4 regions of the Kurthia sp. 11kri321 genome follow, and region 1 is predicted to be linked to each of the others. Evidence: riboswitches for the same ligand, from Rfam matches in the RefSeq annotation. Region 1 holds a riboswitch; each other region holds the start of a gene.
The links. Region 1 has a riboswitch for S-adenosylmethionine ahead of ASO14_RS12895 (MetQ/NlpA family ABC transporter substrate-binding protein). Riboswitches for the same ligand answer to the same signal wherever they lie in the genome.

Region 1 (4,220 bases):
GACCTCCTAACTGTTCCACTTGAATTCCTGATTGCTCAAGGTATTGTAACGCCTGTTCTCGTGCTGCATCATCGCCTTCTAAATGCACTGTAATGTTACCGACAATGCCGTTTTTAAGTTCGATAATATTTGCAGCTAAAATGTTTGGTGTGACGGCAAAACGTTTACTAATCTCAGCAAGTGCAGGTTGCCCTGTGCTTGCTCCAACGAATGTAAGACGTGTTACATCACCTGTTACATGAAGGGAATCAATAAGTGAATCACTTAATTGACGTTGTGAAATTGTATTTAAAAATTTACGTGTTGTCACATGTTGTGGATTTGTGAACAATTCAATTGTCGAGCCTTGTTCCACAACTGAACCGTTCTCCATCACATAGACATGGTCGCAAATTTTTTGAATAACATTCATTTCATGTGTAATTAATAAAATCGTAATGCCAAGCTCACGATTGATTTTTAGGAGTAAATCTAAAATTGAATCCGTCGTTTCTGGGTCAAGTGCTGAAGTCGCTTCATCGCTTAATAAAATAGTCGGTTCAAGTGATAGGGCGCGTGCAATCGCGACACGTTGTTTCTGCCCGCCAGAAAGTTGAGCAGGATAGTTCGTTGCGCGGTCTTCTAAACCAACAATTTGTAGGTATTTTTGTACACGTGCATCTAATTCTTTTTTCGGTACACCCGCTAGCTTTAATGGAATCGCGATATTTTCATACACTGTGACTGTTTTTAATAAGTTAAAGTGTTGGAAAATCATACCGACTTTACTGCGTACTTTACGCAAACCAGATGCCGATAACTTCGTTAAATCTTTCCCATCGATTAGAACTTGTCCTTTTGATGGTTGTTCAAGTAGATTCACACAACGAATTAATGTACTTTTACCAGCACCACTATAGCCAATAACACCATGAATTTCTCCAGCAGGTACTGTAAGATTGACATCTCTTACAGCAGTTACGACTTTTTTATTTGAAACGAAATTTTTCTCAATATTTTTCAGCTCAATCATAGATGACTCCTCCTTTTCAATCTAACCGTTTACTTATCGAATACAGGGATTACTGCACCGTCAAATTCATCTTCAATGAATTTTTTCACTGTCTCTGAGTGATAAGCTTTAACGAATTTTTTCACATCTGCGTCATTTTTATGTGATTCTTCTACAACAATTGCGTTGATATGTGGTGAATCTGTATTTTCACGTAGTAGCGCTGTTTTTGGATCAATGCCTGCTTCTAAAACGAAGTTCGTATTAATCATTGCTGCATCTACTTCGTCTAATTGACGTGGTAATTGTGAAGCTTCTAGTTCTACAAATTTAAATTTATTTTTGTTTTCTGCAATATCTTTTGGTGTTGCCAATTTATCGCCAGTATCTTTTAGAGAAATAACTTTTTTGCTTGCTAGTACTTGTAAGGCACGATCACCATTCGCTGCATCATTTGGAATTGCGATTGTTGAACCCGCTTTTAAATCTTCTAATTTCTTCACTTTTTTCGAATATAAACCCATTGGCGTTAAAATTGTTGTACCAACTGATACAAGGTTTTCATTTTTCTCTTTGTTGAAGTTTGCTAAGAAAGTTAGTGTTTGGAAACTGTTTGCATCCAAGTCGCCTTCTACAAGAGAAGTATTCGGTAATACATAATCAGAGAATGCTTTAATCTCAACATCTAAACCATCTTTTTTCGCTACTTCCGCTGCTTTTTTTGCGATTTCTTCGTGTGGTCCGCCCGTTACACCTAATACTAATTTGTTATCTTCGGCTGCTGCTTGGCTATCTTCTGTTTTCTTCCCACATGCTGCTAATACTGATGCTGATAATACAAGTGATAATACGATTCCTGTTGCTTTTTTCATAAATAAAACGCTCCTTTTTGTATGTAGCATATAAAAAAACCTCTCTTAACAAAAAGAGAGGTGAAAGTGTTGGTTTTACCTCTCTTATCTATCAAGATTTTGTCATCTTGCTGGAATTAGCACCTTTCACAATACCGATGTATTGGAAGGTTGCCGAGCTTCATAGGGCCAGTCCCTCAGCTACTCTTGATAAGAGATTTTATATTTTTATATAACTATTTGATATATTCAATCTATAGTTAATTTTCAGTAAAGTCAAACATTATTTTCTTGAGAAAACAAAATTAATGCACTTTCGAGCGAAAAACAGTCGAAAATTCAGGTAGATGTGCAATACGTTCTACAGCTTCAACTAATCGTTCAGGCGATACGAGTAAACCAACGCGAACGTAACCCTCACCATGTAGACCGAATCCATTACCTGCTGCAACTGCAACAGAAGCGTTCTCTAAGAGAAGATCTGCAAAAGTTTCACTCGTATAACCCTCAGGCACTTTTAACCAAGCAAAAAAGCTACCCGCAGGTGCAGTGACAGACCATCCAACCTTTGAACATGCTTGAATCAATGCTTCACGACGAGCTTCATATACAGTTAATTGTTCTTCTACACAATCTTGTGGACCTGTTAATGCATGTGCTGCGGCAACTTGAATCGCTGGGAAAATGCTGCAATAAAGGTGATCTTGTAGCAAATTAAGTCCTGCAATCACTTCTTTATTTCCGACAGCAAAGCCAACACGCCATCCTGCCATATTATACGTTTTCGATAAGGTATAAAATTCAACACCGATCTCTTTTGCACCTTCTGTTTGTAAAAAGCTAGGTGGTTTTACATCATCAAAACCAAGCGCTCCATAAGCGAAGTCATGCATAACAACGAAGTCATGTTGTTTTGCAAGCTGTACCGTTTCTTCAAAAAATGCAGGTGTCGCTGTAGCACCTGTAGGATTATTCGGGTAATTCAAATACATCAATTTTGCACGTTCTAAAATATCAGGTGCAATTTCCGCATAATCAGGTAAAAACTGATTTTCAGCAAGAAGTGGCATCGTTTCAAAGTTTACATGACTAAGTGCGACACCTGATAAATAGTCGGGATAGCCAGGGTCAGGAAGTAACATGGTATCGCCAGCATTTAAGAGTGTCATCGGCAGTTCTACTAGACCAGCTTTCGCACCGAATAGCACAGCGACTTCTGTTTCAGCATCGAGTGTTACATCATATTCACGTTTATAAAATGTCACAATCGCCTCTTTTAATTCATCAATTCCACGAAACGGTGAATATTTATGATTCGCGACATCGGCTGTTGCCTCTTGCATCGCCTTGACGATATGAGGAGGTGTCGGGCGGTCTGGATTTCCCTGACCTAAATTAATAATATCGTGACCTTCTGCAACTTTTTCGGCTACACGTTTTGCGAGTTTCGCGAAAAATTGTTCAGGTAATTTTTTGAGTAAATCAGAATAAGGCATTTGGTTGCCTCCTTTGGCTTTTTTGTTATGATAGAGAAAGAAATATTCTGAATAGTAGAAGTTTTATCGTGAATCATAATACTTTTCAGAAAAAAAGTCTAGGTGGTGGAGAGATGAAATTAGGTTGTATTCAGCTACAAGTTGCTTTTGGCGATGTTGAAAAAAATTTTTCTCGTGTGGAAGAATTAATTCGAGAAGCTGCAAATAAAGGGGCGGAAATTGTCATTCTACCAGAGATGTGGAATACAAGTTACGCACTTGAAAAACTTGAAGGTCTTGCGGATGTTGACGGAGAAAGAACAAAAGCCTTTTTATCACAATTAGCAAAAGAATTGTATGTTCATATTGTGGGCGGTTCAGTCGCAACGAAAAAGGGCGACAAATTCTATAATACGATGCTCGTCTACAATAATGAGGGTGAGCTAGTAGGCGAATACGATAAAGCACACTTATTCCGCTTGATGGATGAACACTTGCATTTATCTTCTGGTAACACACAAAATAATTTCAAACTGGGTGATTTAGATGCGGCAGGTGTGATTTGCTACGATATTCGTTTCCCAGAATGGTTACGTCTACACGCATTAAACGGCGCAAAAGTATTATTCGTTTCAGCGCAGTGGCCAACTGCACGAATTGATCATTGGAAAACATTATTACAAGCACGTGCAATTGAAAATCAATGTTTTGTGGTAGCAGTCAATCGCATTAGTCGCAATAAAGATAACTTTAACGGACAGTCGATGGTAATCGAACCATGGGGTGAAATTTTATGGACTGGTGGAGAAGATGAGGAATTAGCGATTGTCGACGTTGATTTTTCAAAAGTTGATGAAGTGCGCACACGTATTCCAGTCTATGATGATCGCAGACCAGAATTGT
Region 2 (4,220 bases), 1.2 Mb from region 1:
ACTTACAGCGTAATTTGAACGCGCAAAATTAAGTACTGCATCTGAACTTTGGTAAGTTGGTGTTGATACATCTGGTAATGAATAATAATAGTTCGATGTTGCTTTTAATGTATTCGCTACATCAACTTTTTTAACTGTTGGTACTTTTGCTTCTGCTTGTAAAGCCGTTGCTGGTACAGCTGAAACGACTAAAGCTGCTGATAATGTTGCTGGAATCACCCATTTTGATTTAAACATAAAAATAACCCCCAAATTGTTTTGATTTGGAGGATTAGCTAACACGAAAAGCTCACGTTCTAAAGACATGAAGAATTATGTAACAATATTTATACTTACGTGCGTCTAATCCACCCCTCGAAGATTGAAACGAATGATGAAAGCAGGTCTCCTGGCTCTATGATCACATTACTTTGACAACTTCCCGTATAAACACAGTGTTTATATGTCATTTCATCCCATATTACAGTAGCGGGGCTGCATCGGATTTTCACCGATTTCCCTATTATCTAGCCTAAAACTAGCACTCTCATCTGAAAGAATATTCAATTATCTTAATAGAAAGTATTCCATACTCTATAAAAAAAGTAAATAACTTTTCATAAAAGAAGGTCTTAGGACATACAAAAACCTCTACTTTACACATTAAGTGGAAAATAGAGGTTTAATACCTAGCTAATCTCTTGAATTGTGGCGTCTCTCTTATACTCATTAAATGCATACAATTGCTCCTCTGTTAATTGTTTGACATATAAATGGTAATTCATCGACTCCAACCCATAATTTTCGCAAGCCTGACAATATATTTGATAACCTTCCATAAAGTGTTCCATTGAACATCTCTCCTTTTGTTATATAACAGTTTTATTTGTTGTACTTAATATATAACAGATGAAAAAAGATGTCAACTCATTTTCTGAAAATTCAACGAAAATATTTGGTTTACATAATAATATTATTTTTGAAACAAAAAACACCTTGAGATGACAAGGTGTTTCCACGACAAATGAGTCTGTATAGTTTAAGACAAATGAGCCTTTATTGATTCGGTGTAATCGCAAATGAGCGTACGGGAAAACCAGATGCTTTTTCAGGTTTAGCCACGATATTAAAGATAACTGCCCCTTTTGCCGGAAGTTGATCTAAATTCGTTAAAAGTTCGACTTGATACGTATCTTGTTCTAAAACGAAATACTCTGCGGCTAATGAGCCATGTTTTCGATATTCTTCACTCGAATCTGTATCAAATGTTTCATGACCAATCGCTTTAATGCCTCGTTCTTTGAATAAAAAAGATAATACTTCGACAGACCAACCTGGCACATGAGCCACGCCTGCTTCATCAATATTATTAAAGATATCATGGTCGGGCCAGCGCTTCGACCAGTCTGTGCGTAATGCGACAAATGAGTCGGCTTCAATGATGCCATTTTGATCCTCAAATGAGAGGATGTCTTCAATCGTTACCGTGTGACCTGGATTCTTTTGTACTTGAGCTGTAATATCTACAACAATAAGTGGCAGTACTAACTCCTGAAGATGAAGTTCCTCGATATAGCGTGTATCTCGTACAAAGTGTATCGGTGCATCAAGATGTGTTCCATACTGACCTGCAAAAGAAAATTGTTGTGCAAAAAAGCCATCATCATGTGTAAAAAGTGTATCGAATTTTGCTGGATTGAATGCATGGAAGTGAGGTGACTGGCTATTAAAGGTATGTGTCAAGTCCACCCATTTCTGCTTTTTCAATGTTTGTAATGCTTGTAAAACATCTTGCTGTAAAACCGATTCGCTCATAACATCACTCCTTTTTAATCTACAAAAAAACCTCTCCTGATAAGAAGAGGTTTTGAATAGTCAAAGGAACTCTTCTTATCTTTTAGCTTACGCTACAGGATTTAGCACAGTTCAATTTAACATTGTCTGTTGCTGAAGGGTCAACGGGCCAGTCCCTCGCCTTCTCTTGATAAGAGATACGATTTTTTTGTTAACTTCATATTACAGTAAGCAAATCGGAATTGCAACTGTTTTCTGAATATTATTTTATTTTTAGATTTAATTGCGTTCTTGCTTCTTCAATTTGCTTCTCAAATTGCTCAAATAAAGTTGCAACAGTTGGAATGGAATGAATGAAACCAATACTTTGACCTGCATATCCAAAACCATCTTGCTGCTCTTCGTAAATATAACGACGGTTTGCTGCACCGCTAATATACTCTTTTAATGCCTCGTATGTAGGCGTCTTTTGTTCAATTTCTAAAATTTCATCTGTGAATGGTGTGTGTAATACACGCGCTGGACCACCAATGGAACGTTTAATAACGACCGTATCCATTTCATCATGTTCAATCAATGCTTGTTTGTACAGTGGTGCTGCATCTACACATTCTTCTGTCGCAATAAAACGTGTCCCAATCTCAACTCCGTCTGCTCCTAGTGCAAAAGCAGATAAGATACCACGACCATCTGCAATGCCTCCTGAAGCGATTACAGGGATGTTGACAGCATCGACAACGCGCGGAACGAGTACATGTGTCCCTAAATCATTTAAACCGAGGTGACCACCGCCTTCTTGTCCAACAACGACAACAATATCTGCCCCTTTTTCTTCGGCCTTTAAAGCCAATTTAACAGAAGAAACGAGTACAAGCTTCTTCATATCGGTGTCTTTCACCATTTCTAATACAGGACTTGGATTTCCTCCTGTAATCGAAATGATTTGAATACCTTCTTCTATTGCTACTTGTACAAAAGGTTCGTAATGTTCACGGTGTCGTCCAATCGCAAAGTTCACACCAAAAGGACAATCTGTTAATGTGCGTGTTTTATGAATTTCTTTTCGTAAATCTTCTGGAGAATCTAAACTGAGTGCTGTCACTTGGCCCAGTCCTCCAGCATTCGAAACTGCTGCTGCTAAATCTGCATAACCAAGATAGGCGAGACCTCCTTGAATAATTGGTTTTTCAATTCCTAATAATTCCGTTACACTTGTTTGCCACTTCATCTCAAAATCCCCCTTATGCTACTCTAAATAGAAATCTTGAATCTCTTTTCTCGTTTGTTCATCAATATGATATTCTTCTTTTAAATACATCTCAATCGTACCGTATTTTCTTAAAATCTCATCATGTACATGGTCGAGCAATGTTTGATTGACTCCTACTAATACCTGCAAAATTTCTGGATCCTTAACAGCTAATTCAAGAGGTTTTTGCCAATATGGTGAATGTTTCTCCATATATTGATTAGTTTCTAAAAAGTCTTGGACAATCGTCGTATAAGGAACACCAAGTATCAAGTACGTAATCATTGAGCCAATTCCTGTGCGGTCTTTTCCTGCTGTACAGTGTTGAATCATCGGTCCTTCATGTGCTTTTAAAATAGAGACGAGTGTTTGATATGCAGGATTTTCAAATGCTAAACTGGCATAAAACTCTTTAAATAAATCCATATTCAATTGCTTCAATAAATCACTACTCGCTAAATCTTCAATCGAAGCAAGATTAAATTGCGATCGACTAGCAGGCGCATGGACGTCATGCACACCTTGTATCCTTGGTGTCGGATGAGCTTCAATCTCACTTTCATCTCGGTAATCAATGATTGTTCGAATATGAAGCGCTTGCAGTTGTTGCAAATCTTTCGGTGTACTCTTACTTAATTCTCCACAACGATAAAGTAATCCTTTTTTCACATGTTTACCTTCAATCGTCGTTACACCACCTAAATCACGAAAATTAGGAATTCCTTCGAATGGTAAAAACATTTAAACGCCTCCATTATTCTAAATAAAAATCTTGAATTGCTTTTCTCTCTGTTTTGTCTATTTGAAACTGTTTTAAAAAGAAATTTTCAATTGTATCAAATTCATTTAAAATTTCATCATATGCAACTAATAGGAAGTCACCATTTACATAATTCATATCCGTTTCTAATTTTTGGCCCTGTAGATTTCGAATCATTACTTTTAACCATTCAGGCATTTGTTCGATAGCATTCTTCTGGCGCTCCAAAAAAGTTTGGACAATTGTTTTCAATGGTACATCCAATAGTAGATAGAGCAGAAATACACCTATTCCTGTACGATCTCTACCTAACATACAATGTTGAAGTAAAGGAACTTGTTTCAGTCGGATTACTTCAATTAAAGGCCGGTATGAATTATTTTTTGCAAGATGTTCACGATAAATACGCATACGATTTTGTGCTTCAAAATAATGGGT
Region 3 (4,220 bases), 970 kb from region 1:
TTCTAACAAACGACAATATGCTAGTAACTCTTTTGGATGTAAGGCGCCTTCATAAACAATTTGTGTGCGCATCGTTGGACGCAAATCTATTTCATAAGAAGGCGTAAATTCACCTACTCCCATACCAACTGTTGCTTCTTTCAAACCAATTACCGCTACCGTATCACCTGCTTCCGCTCGCTGTAATTCCTCAAATTTTTTACCGTGATATTTACGAATTTGTGTGATTTTAAACCAATTCCCACCACAGCGTACATCGTCTCTTACTTTCAACGAACCTTGATGAATTTTTATAAAAGCCATACGTTGATTTTGTTCAATGTGACGAATTTTATAAATCATTCCTTGTAACTCTCCCGATTTATGCTGTGGCTGGAGCAATGTATCTAGCACTTCTAATGCAAAATCGATGCCTTCATCTTTTAATGCTGAGCCATATAAAATCGGTGAAAGTTCTTGTACCATGAAAGCTTTTGAAAGCCTTTTTTGCCATTCGCTTTCGGATAAACTTTCTTCTAAATAGTCTTCTAAATATTGCTCATCTCGTCCTGCAAATTCTTCTATTCCTGTTGCCCAGTCATGAAATGGTAGTGCATATTCCATTAATTCTTGTTGAATTTCTTCTGTCACTGTTGCTGCATTGGCACTAATTAAATCCATTTTATTAACGAAAAACAGTGTAGGAATACGATATTTTCTTAGTAAACGATAAACTGTTTCTGTATGTCCCTGTACACCGTCTGTTCCATTTAATAGAAGAATTGCCCCATCCAGTGCCATAATCGAACGCTCCATCTCTGCCGCGAAGTCGACATGTCCTGGTGTATCAATCACCGTATAATCATTTTCTCGATATGTAAAAGTGGCCTGTTCCGCAAAAACGGTAATGCCACGCTGTTGTTCAATCTCATGCAAATCTAAATGTGCATTTTGATGATCGACACGCCCAATGGTGCGAATACTTTTCGTATGAAAAAGTAATTGCTCTGAAAAGGTGGTCTTCCCTGCATCTACATGTGCTAAAATGCCAATTGTTTTCTTCATTGTCTTTCCTCATTTCTTATCAAAGCGTCTCTACTATGAATTATATCATGTCCAATAATAAAACCATCTTCTTTCGAATATACACGAAAAAAGATGGTTTGCTGTTTATTCCCATTCATACGGTGTTTCTTGGTACACATAGTAATTCAACCAATTGGAGAATAATAGATGCGTGTGTGAACGCCAACGATTCAACGGTTTTTTCGTTGGGTCGTCGTTCGGGAAATAGTGTTTTGGTACTTGCGGTTCGATGCCCTTTGCAACATCACGGTCATATTCTTGCTTTAATGTATCTGCATCATATTCTAAATGACCTGTAATCATAATTTGTTTTTCATCACGCGATACGATAATAAATGCCCCTGCTTCGTCTGATTCAGACACGAGTTCTAAATCAGGATGGTTTAAAATAGCCTCTCTTGAAACAGAGGTATTACGTGAATGTGGTGCTGTATATACATCATTAAATCCGCGAATTAACTTAACGGTACTATCATGCACGATGTGATCGAACACACCCGAACATTTTGACGGTAATGTATATTTTCCAATACCATAATGATAGTAGAGTGCCGCTTGTGCGCCCCAACAGATATTCAAAACAGACGTGACATTTGTTTTCGTCCATTCCATAATCTCGACCATCTCATCCCAAAAATCAACTTCATGGAATTCAAATAATTCAATTGGCGCTCCTGTAATAATCATACCGTCAAATTTACGGTGTTTTACATGTTCAAACGTCGTATAAAATGACTCTAAATGATTTTTACTAACATTTTTTGATTCATGTGTCGCCGTATTTAAAAACGTAACATTCACTTGAAGTGGTGTATTTCCTAAAAGACGTAGTAGTTGTAACTCGGTCTTTTCTTTTTCAGGCATTAAGTTAAAAATTAAAATATTTAACGGACGAATGTTCTGGCTTGTCGAACGCACTTCGTCCATAATGAAAATCTTTTCCTCTTTTAAAATTTCAGTTGCTGGTAGCCCACTTGGTATATTGATTGGCATGATGAAACTCCCCCTTTAATATAAAAAAACCTCACTCTTTGATAAGAATGAGGCTACACATATGTATCCGACTCTTATCTATCAGAAGCATAATGGAGCTTCTGTAGGAATTAGCACCTTTCTGTTTTAAACAGAGGTTGCTGAAGCGTCATCGGGCCATTCCCTCGGCTTCTCTTGATAAGACAATATTGAATTATTAACTATCATAGCAGAACCATCCTTTAATAGCAAACATTTCTGATAATTCAATAAAATCTCTCGTTAAAAAACGTAAATAGTGTTTTTAGTCAAATGCAATATGGTAAAATAAAGAAGAAATAAGCGAATTAAAGGAGTGACACAACATGATGACGATGCATCGTTCAACATTAATGAATCAATTTCCGAAAGCCATTTTCGGTAGTTTAAAAGCTGCTGCAAAAAAGAAAGCGGCAACAGGCACAAAAATTATTGATTTAAGTTTGGGAAGTCCTGACTTACCACCTGCTCAAATTGTGCGAGAAGAATTAGCAAAACAAGCTGAAAAGGCTGATAGTTATGGCTATACACTCGGTGGAACGGAGCGATTCCATGAAGCAGTTGCCAACTATTATCAACGTCGTAGTGGTGTTGAACTAAATCCACAAACAGAGATCATTCAAACGATGGGTTCTCAGGAAGGACTTGTACACTTACCGCTCGCATTTTGTGATCCAGGAGACATTGTACTCACAACGGACCCTGCCTATGTAGCTTATGCTGCAGGGATTCACCTCGCAAAATGTGAAGCGTATGCGATGCCATTAACAGCTGAACATCAGTTTTTACCTGATTTTGATGCCATTCCAGAAGATATTTGTGCACGCGCGAAAATGCTCATTTTAAATCTTCCAGGGAATCCCGTTCCAGCAATGCCTTCTATCGCATTCTTTGAAAAGGCGATTGCTTTTGCGAAAAAACATAACTTAATCGTCATTCACGATGCCGCCTACTCAGAATTCTATTTTGAAGGTACAAAGCCGCTTAGCTTTTTAGAAGTACCCGGTGCAAAAGAAGTGGGTGTCGAGATTAATTCACTTTCTAAGAGTTTTAGCCTTGCAGGTGCCCGTATTGCGTATATCGTTGGAAACGCTTCCACCATTGAAACATTGGGCGAACTCAAATCACACCTTGATTATGGTACATTCCGCCCAATTCAAGATGCGGCATGTGTTGCACTCGACAATGCGGAAGCAATTACAGATGAACTGCGCATCATTTTTTCAACACGTCATCGTGTACTATCAGAAGGTCTTGAAGCAATTGGTTGGGAACTCGCACCATCTGCTGGTGGTATGTTCGTTTATGCGAAGTATCCGCAACAACAGATGGATGACAAAGAATTTGTCTATCATGTTATTGAACAAACAGGCGTTGTACTTGTACCCGGTTCGATCTTCGGTGCATCGGGTAGAAACCATGTACGCATCGCACTCGTTCAAGATGAAAAACTATTACAAGAAGCTGTTTCAAGACTCGCAACTTTATAAACAGAAAAAGTCTGAATCCCATCATCAATAAGGATTCAGACTTTTTATTATTCAAGCGGTGTTTCAGGTTCTGGTTGTAACAGGTCAACAGGTGCTTTTTTACGTTGTGTAAAGTAATACATAAGCATGACTGCCGCTACAATGACTGCTGTAAAGAGAATTTGAGAGCGCATACTTGGAATGAAGAACATCGCTACAGCAAGTCCTCCTACCATAATCATCGTACCAATTGTTAAATACGGGAATAACCACATGCGTAATACAAGTTCATGTTCTGTCCCCTCTTTAATCGCACGACGGCGCATAACAAGCTGAGAAGCTGCAATGATGAAATACATAATTAATGTAATCGCTGAACATGAATTGACTAAGAACATGAATACCGCTTCTGGCGATACATAATTCATAATTACGGCAATATACGAGAAGAATGTACTTGCTAAAATCGCATAAACAGGTGCGCCGCGCTTATTCAACTTTAAGAAAATTTTCGGTGCTTGTCCTTCTTCTGCTAAAGCAAAAGACATACGAGATGTTGCATACAGTGCTGAATTCAGACAAGATAATACAGCAGTTAAAACGACAAAGTTCATAATTTGCGCTGCTGCTGGAATACCGACATAGTCGAGTACTGCAACGTAAGGACTTGTTAAA
Region 4 (4,220 bases), 700 kb from region 1:
AGAAACACTAGAGAACGCGACGATTTTAAAAAATACGTCGGTGGAATTGTTAAAACAAGACACGAATGGGTATAAGATTCAAATAGATACGGGTGAATGGTTAGATGCAGATGAAGTCGTATTAGCTGTACCGCACCAAGTCGCACAAAAACTATTGAAGGAAGAGCCTTTCCAACGTGATTTTGAAGAACTACAAACGGGTTCTATTATTACAGTTTACTTGGCTTATGATTTACCGAATGATGTGCTACCAGCAGATGGTACAGGATATATTGTATCATCAGGTAATGATGTAGATTGTAATGCATGTACATGGACAAGTCGCAAATGGCGTCATACTTCTAAAGAGGATAAGTTACTTATCCGTATGTTTTATAAAAAGAATAATCCTCGTTTTGAAGAATTTTGTCAGATGACAAATGATGAATTAGCACAAATAGCACGTCAAGACATCGAAAAAAGCTTAAAAATAATAGATGAACCAACATGGATTGATGTAAAAAAATGGTTTGATGCGATGCCAATTTATAATTTACAACATAAACAAGCAGTTGAACGTATTGAAAAACAAATGGTGAAATATCATCCACATGTACATTTAGCTGGTTGTTCGTATTATGGTGTGGGGATTGGTTTATGTATTCAAAATGGTGAAGAAGTTGCTACGCGAGTTATGAATCAATTTATTCAAAGACAACGAGAATTCGTATAAAGTGTGAAAGGAGGATTCCATAATGAACAGGAAATTAAGTTTAACGATTGGCATTGTTTTGTTTGTTTTAGGTGTTGCACTAATTTTCAATAAACAAATTATGGGGTTCATCGTGTCACATATGAGTAATCAAGCAATTGAGCAGTTTGATGAACAAAAAGCACAAAATGCGGATGACGTAAGCTTTGATTTTGGTAATGTGGAAAATATTAGCTTACAAGATGTATTAAAGGCACAAATGAATCAAGGTGATGTACATTCAATTGGTGCATTAAGTGTTCCCGATGTATCTTTACAATTGCCTATTTTATACGGAATTTCAAATACAAATCTAGCAATTGGCGCAGGTACATTAAAGAAGGATATGAAAATGGGGCAAGGTAATTATGCATTAGCAGGTCATAATATGAATAATGATAAAACATTATTTAGCCCTTTAACGAAAGCAAAAAAAGGAATGCTTATGTACACAACGGACTATAAGCGCGTGTATACGTATAAAATTACAAAAATCTTTATTACAGAAGCAACTGACGTTCAAGTTATCGAAAATCAAGCTAAAAAAAGACTACTTACGCTCGTTACATGTAATTATGATGGTTCGAAACGATTAATTGTACAAGGTGAGTATGTCAATGCGCGTGATTTTGATTCAAATGCTGGCGATGCATTTACGATAAAAAAATAAAATATGAAGCGTATGAGATGTGAAAAAATCTCATACGCTTTTTTTAATACCTATTACTGAATTTACGAAATATTGTGATAAAGTAAGCGCTTTTTCGTACAATATTTAGCTGAAAGTGGTAGAAGCTATTGACGGTACTCTATTTAAGAGGTATGATTCTTTTAATATTTTAAAAATTCAATAATTTCTTATCAAGAGAAGCCGAGGGACTGGCCCGACGACGCTTCAGCAACCAGCCATTTAGATGGTCAGGTGCTAATTCCAGAAGGACTTATGGTTCTTAAAAGATAAGAAGGCTAATTTTCAAGTGTCAGTTCAAACCTTCTTATGCAATGTAAGAAGGTTTTTTTATAGCTTTTTTGAAATGAAGGAAGGATGGGGAGTGTATGGGGTTACTAGAAGATTTAAAGACAAAGGTATTAACAGCAGATGGCGCAATGGGGACACTGCTCTATTCATATGGGATTGATTTTTGTTATGAAGAACTGAATGTTCGAAAGCCGGAAGTAATTGAGAATATTCATAAACTATATATTGAAGCGGGCGCTGATGTCATTCAGACGAATACGTACACAGCGAATACGATTAAGTTAGCTCGCTACGGTATTCAAGATGAATATGAAGCACTGAATCGTGCGGGTGTAGAGGTAGCGAAAAGAGCTGCAAAGAATGGCGAGTACGTACTTGGAACAATTGGTGGAATTCGAGGTATTCGTAAGGATGAACATTCACTAGATGAGATTATTGAATCACTTGTTTTACAAGCAAAAGTATTACTTGATGCAGGTGTAGATGGTTTACTACTCGAAACATTTTACGACTTAGAAGAGCTTGAAACATTAGTGAAAACAATTCGCATATTCTCAGATGGACCGATTGTAGCGCAAGTTTCGATGCATGACCCAGGGGTTTTATTAAATGGAATGAAGTTGAATGATGCACTGCAACATTTAGAAAGAGCTGGAGCTGATGTTGTCGGTGTGAACTGTCGGTTAGGCCCGTACCATACAGTGAAGGCGCTTGAAAATGTTGAGCTACCAAAGAACTCGTTCTTATCTGCGTATCCGAATGCAAGTCTACTCGATGTAGAAGAAGGAAAAGTGGTATATGAATCAGAAGCAGAATATTTTGGGCGCGCTGCAGTTGAATTACGTGATGAAGGGGTTCGCTTAATTGGTGGATGCTGTGGAACAACACCTGAACATATTCACGAAGTGAAGAAACATTTATCAGATGTTTTACCAATGGAAAATAAAGAAGTTATCACAACTAAAGAAGAAGTGATTCGTGAAGCTAATGTGTCTAAATTTGAACCACTTCACGAGAAAGTAAAAAAAGGGCGTTCCATTATCGTTGAACTTGATACACCGCGCCATTTAGAAACGGAAAAGTTTTTAGAGGGAGCAGCGATTTTACAAAAAGCGGGCGCCGATATTGTCACAATGGCAGATAATTCACTTGCTTCACCGCGTGTATCGAATGTGGCGATGGGATCGATTTTAAAATATGAAAAGAATGTACGAGCATTAGCACATATTACATGTCGTGACCGTAATTTAATCGGGCTACAATCTCATTTGATGGGCTTAGATGCATTAGGTATTCACGATATTTTAGCTGTGACAGGTGATCCAACAAAGGTAGGGGATTTCCCAGGTGCTACAAGCGTCTATGATGTATCGAGCATTGAATTACTACAATTAATTAAAAAATTAAACGAAGGTATTTCTTTCTCGGGAAAACCACTACGTAAAAAGGCAAACTTCTCTGTAGCGGCAGCATTCAATCCGAATGTACGTGTCGTCGAACGTGCCATTCCACGTTTAGAGAAAAAGATTGAAGCAGGTGCGGATTATTTCATTACACAGCCTGTTTACTCAAAAGAGAAAATTATTGAAATTTATGAAGCAACAAAACATTTAGATACACCGATTTACATCGGAATCATGCCACTAACAAGTTTACGAAATTCTGAGTTTTTACACCATGAAGTGCCAGGCATTAAGTTGTCAGGTGAAGTACTTGAACGTATGAAAGCAGCAGATGGCGATAAAGAACGCGCACAGGCAGAGGGTGTCCAAATTGCGAAAGAATTAATTGACACAGCTGCATCACTCTTTAACGGTATTTATCTGATTACACCGTTCATGCGCTACGATATGTCTGTTGAATTAATTCACTACATTAAGGAATTAGATGAAAAGGTTAAGGGAGGAAGTCACGTTGTCGAAACATCTCATTGAAGAAAGAATTAAAGATCATATTCTCGTATTAGATGGTGCGATGGGTACCATGTTACAAAATGCGAATTTAACGCCAGATGACTTTGGGGGCGATGAATATGATGGTTGTAACGAGAACTTGAATTTAACACGACCGGATGTTATTGCAGGAATTCATCGTGCTTATTTTGAAGCAGGAGCGGATATTGTCTCAACGAATACATTTGGTGGTACACCACTCGTATTAAATGAATATGATTTAGGTCATCAAGCAGTTGAAATTAATAAACGTGCTGTCGAAATTGCCAAAGAAGTAGCAGAGGAATTATCGACACCTGAGTGGCCACGTTTTGTTGCAGGTGCGATGGGCCCAACGACGAAGACATTATCTGTAACAGGTGGTATTACATTTGACGCGTTAAAGCATGACTTCTATGTACAGGCGAAAGCTTTGATTGAAGGCGGCGCAGATGTACTACTCCTTGAAACATCACAAGATATGTTGAATGTAAAAGCAGGTACACTTGGTGTTAAGCAAGCTTTTGAAGAACTCGGTAAAGAAATTCCAATTATGATTTCAGGTACGATTGAACCGATG

Region 2: linked by a shared signal. The riboswitch ahead of ASO14_RS07220 (cyclase family protein) and the one ahead of ASO14_RS12895 (MetQ/NlpA family ABC transporter substrate-binding protein) in region 1 are both predicted to bind S-adenosylmethionine.
Region 3: linked by a shared signal. The riboswitch ahead of metA (homoserine O-acetyltransferase MetA) and the one ahead of ASO14_RS12895 (MetQ/NlpA family ABC transporter substrate-binding protein) in region 1 are both predicted to bind S-adenosylmethionine.
Region 4: linked by a shared signal. The riboswitch ahead of ASO14_RS01705 (bifunctional homocysteine S-methyltransferase/methylenetetrahydrofolate reductase) and the one ahead of ASO14_RS12895 (MetQ/NlpA family ABC transporter substrate-binding protein) in region 1 are both predicted to bind S-adenosylmethionine.

What each region holds. Positions count from the first base shown of each region.
Region 1 is NZ_CP013217.1:2,574,625-2,578,844, reverse strand. Features, by position in the region: gene ASO14_RS12900 (methionine ABC transporter ATP-binding protein) at 1-1,012, opposite strand, end outside; gene ASO14_RS12895 (MetQ/NlpA family ABC transporter substrate-binding protein) at 1,042-1,863, opposite strand; SAM riboswitch class I at 1,945-2,059, opposite strand; gene ASO14_RS12890 (pyridoxal phosphate-dependent aminotransferase) at 2,148-3,338, opposite strand; gene ASO14_RS12885 (carbon-nitrogen family hydrolase) at 3,452-4,220, shown strand, end outside.
Region 2 is NZ_CP013217.1:1,398,920-1,403,139, reverse strand. Features, by position in the region: gene ASO14_RS07230 (Ig-like domain-containing protein) at 1-237, opposite strand, end outside; cobalamin riboswitch at 362-543, opposite strand; gene ASO14_RS07225 (transcriptional regulator) at 669-830, opposite strand; gene ASO14_RS07220 (cyclase family protein) at 1,036-1,794, opposite strand; SAM riboswitch class I at 1,867-1,970, opposite strand; gene ASO14_RS07215 (NAD(P)H-dependent flavin oxidoreductase) at 2,036-3,001, opposite strand; gene ASO14_RS07210 (tyrosine-protein phosphatase) at 3,020-3,763, opposite strand; gene ASO14_RS07205 (tyrosine-protein phosphatase) at 3,777-4,220, opposite strand, start outside.
Region 3 is NZ_CP013217.1:1,607,986-1,612,205, forward strand. Features, by position in the region: gene ASO14_RS08300 (elongation factor G) at 1-1,044, opposite strand, end outside; gene metA (homoserine O-acetyltransferase MetA) at 1,150-2,058, opposite strand; SAM riboswitch class I at 2,130-2,242, opposite strand; gene ASO14_RS08310 (aminotransferase class I/II-fold pyridoxal phosphate-dependent enzyme) at 2,406-3,566, shown strand; gene ASO14_RS08315 (amino acid permease) at 3,614-4,220, opposite strand, start outside.
Region 4 is NZ_CP013217.1:311,263-315,482, forward strand. Features, by position in the region: gene hemG (protoporphyrinogen oxidase) at 1-712, shown strand, start outside; gene ASO14_RS01700 (class A sortase) at 735-1,400, shown strand; SAM riboswitch class I at 1,586-1,694, shown strand; gene ASO14_RS01705 (bifunctional homocysteine S-methyltransferase/methylenetetrahydrofolate reductase) at 1,787-3,643, shown strand; gene metH (methionine synthase) at 3,624-4,220, shown strand, end outside.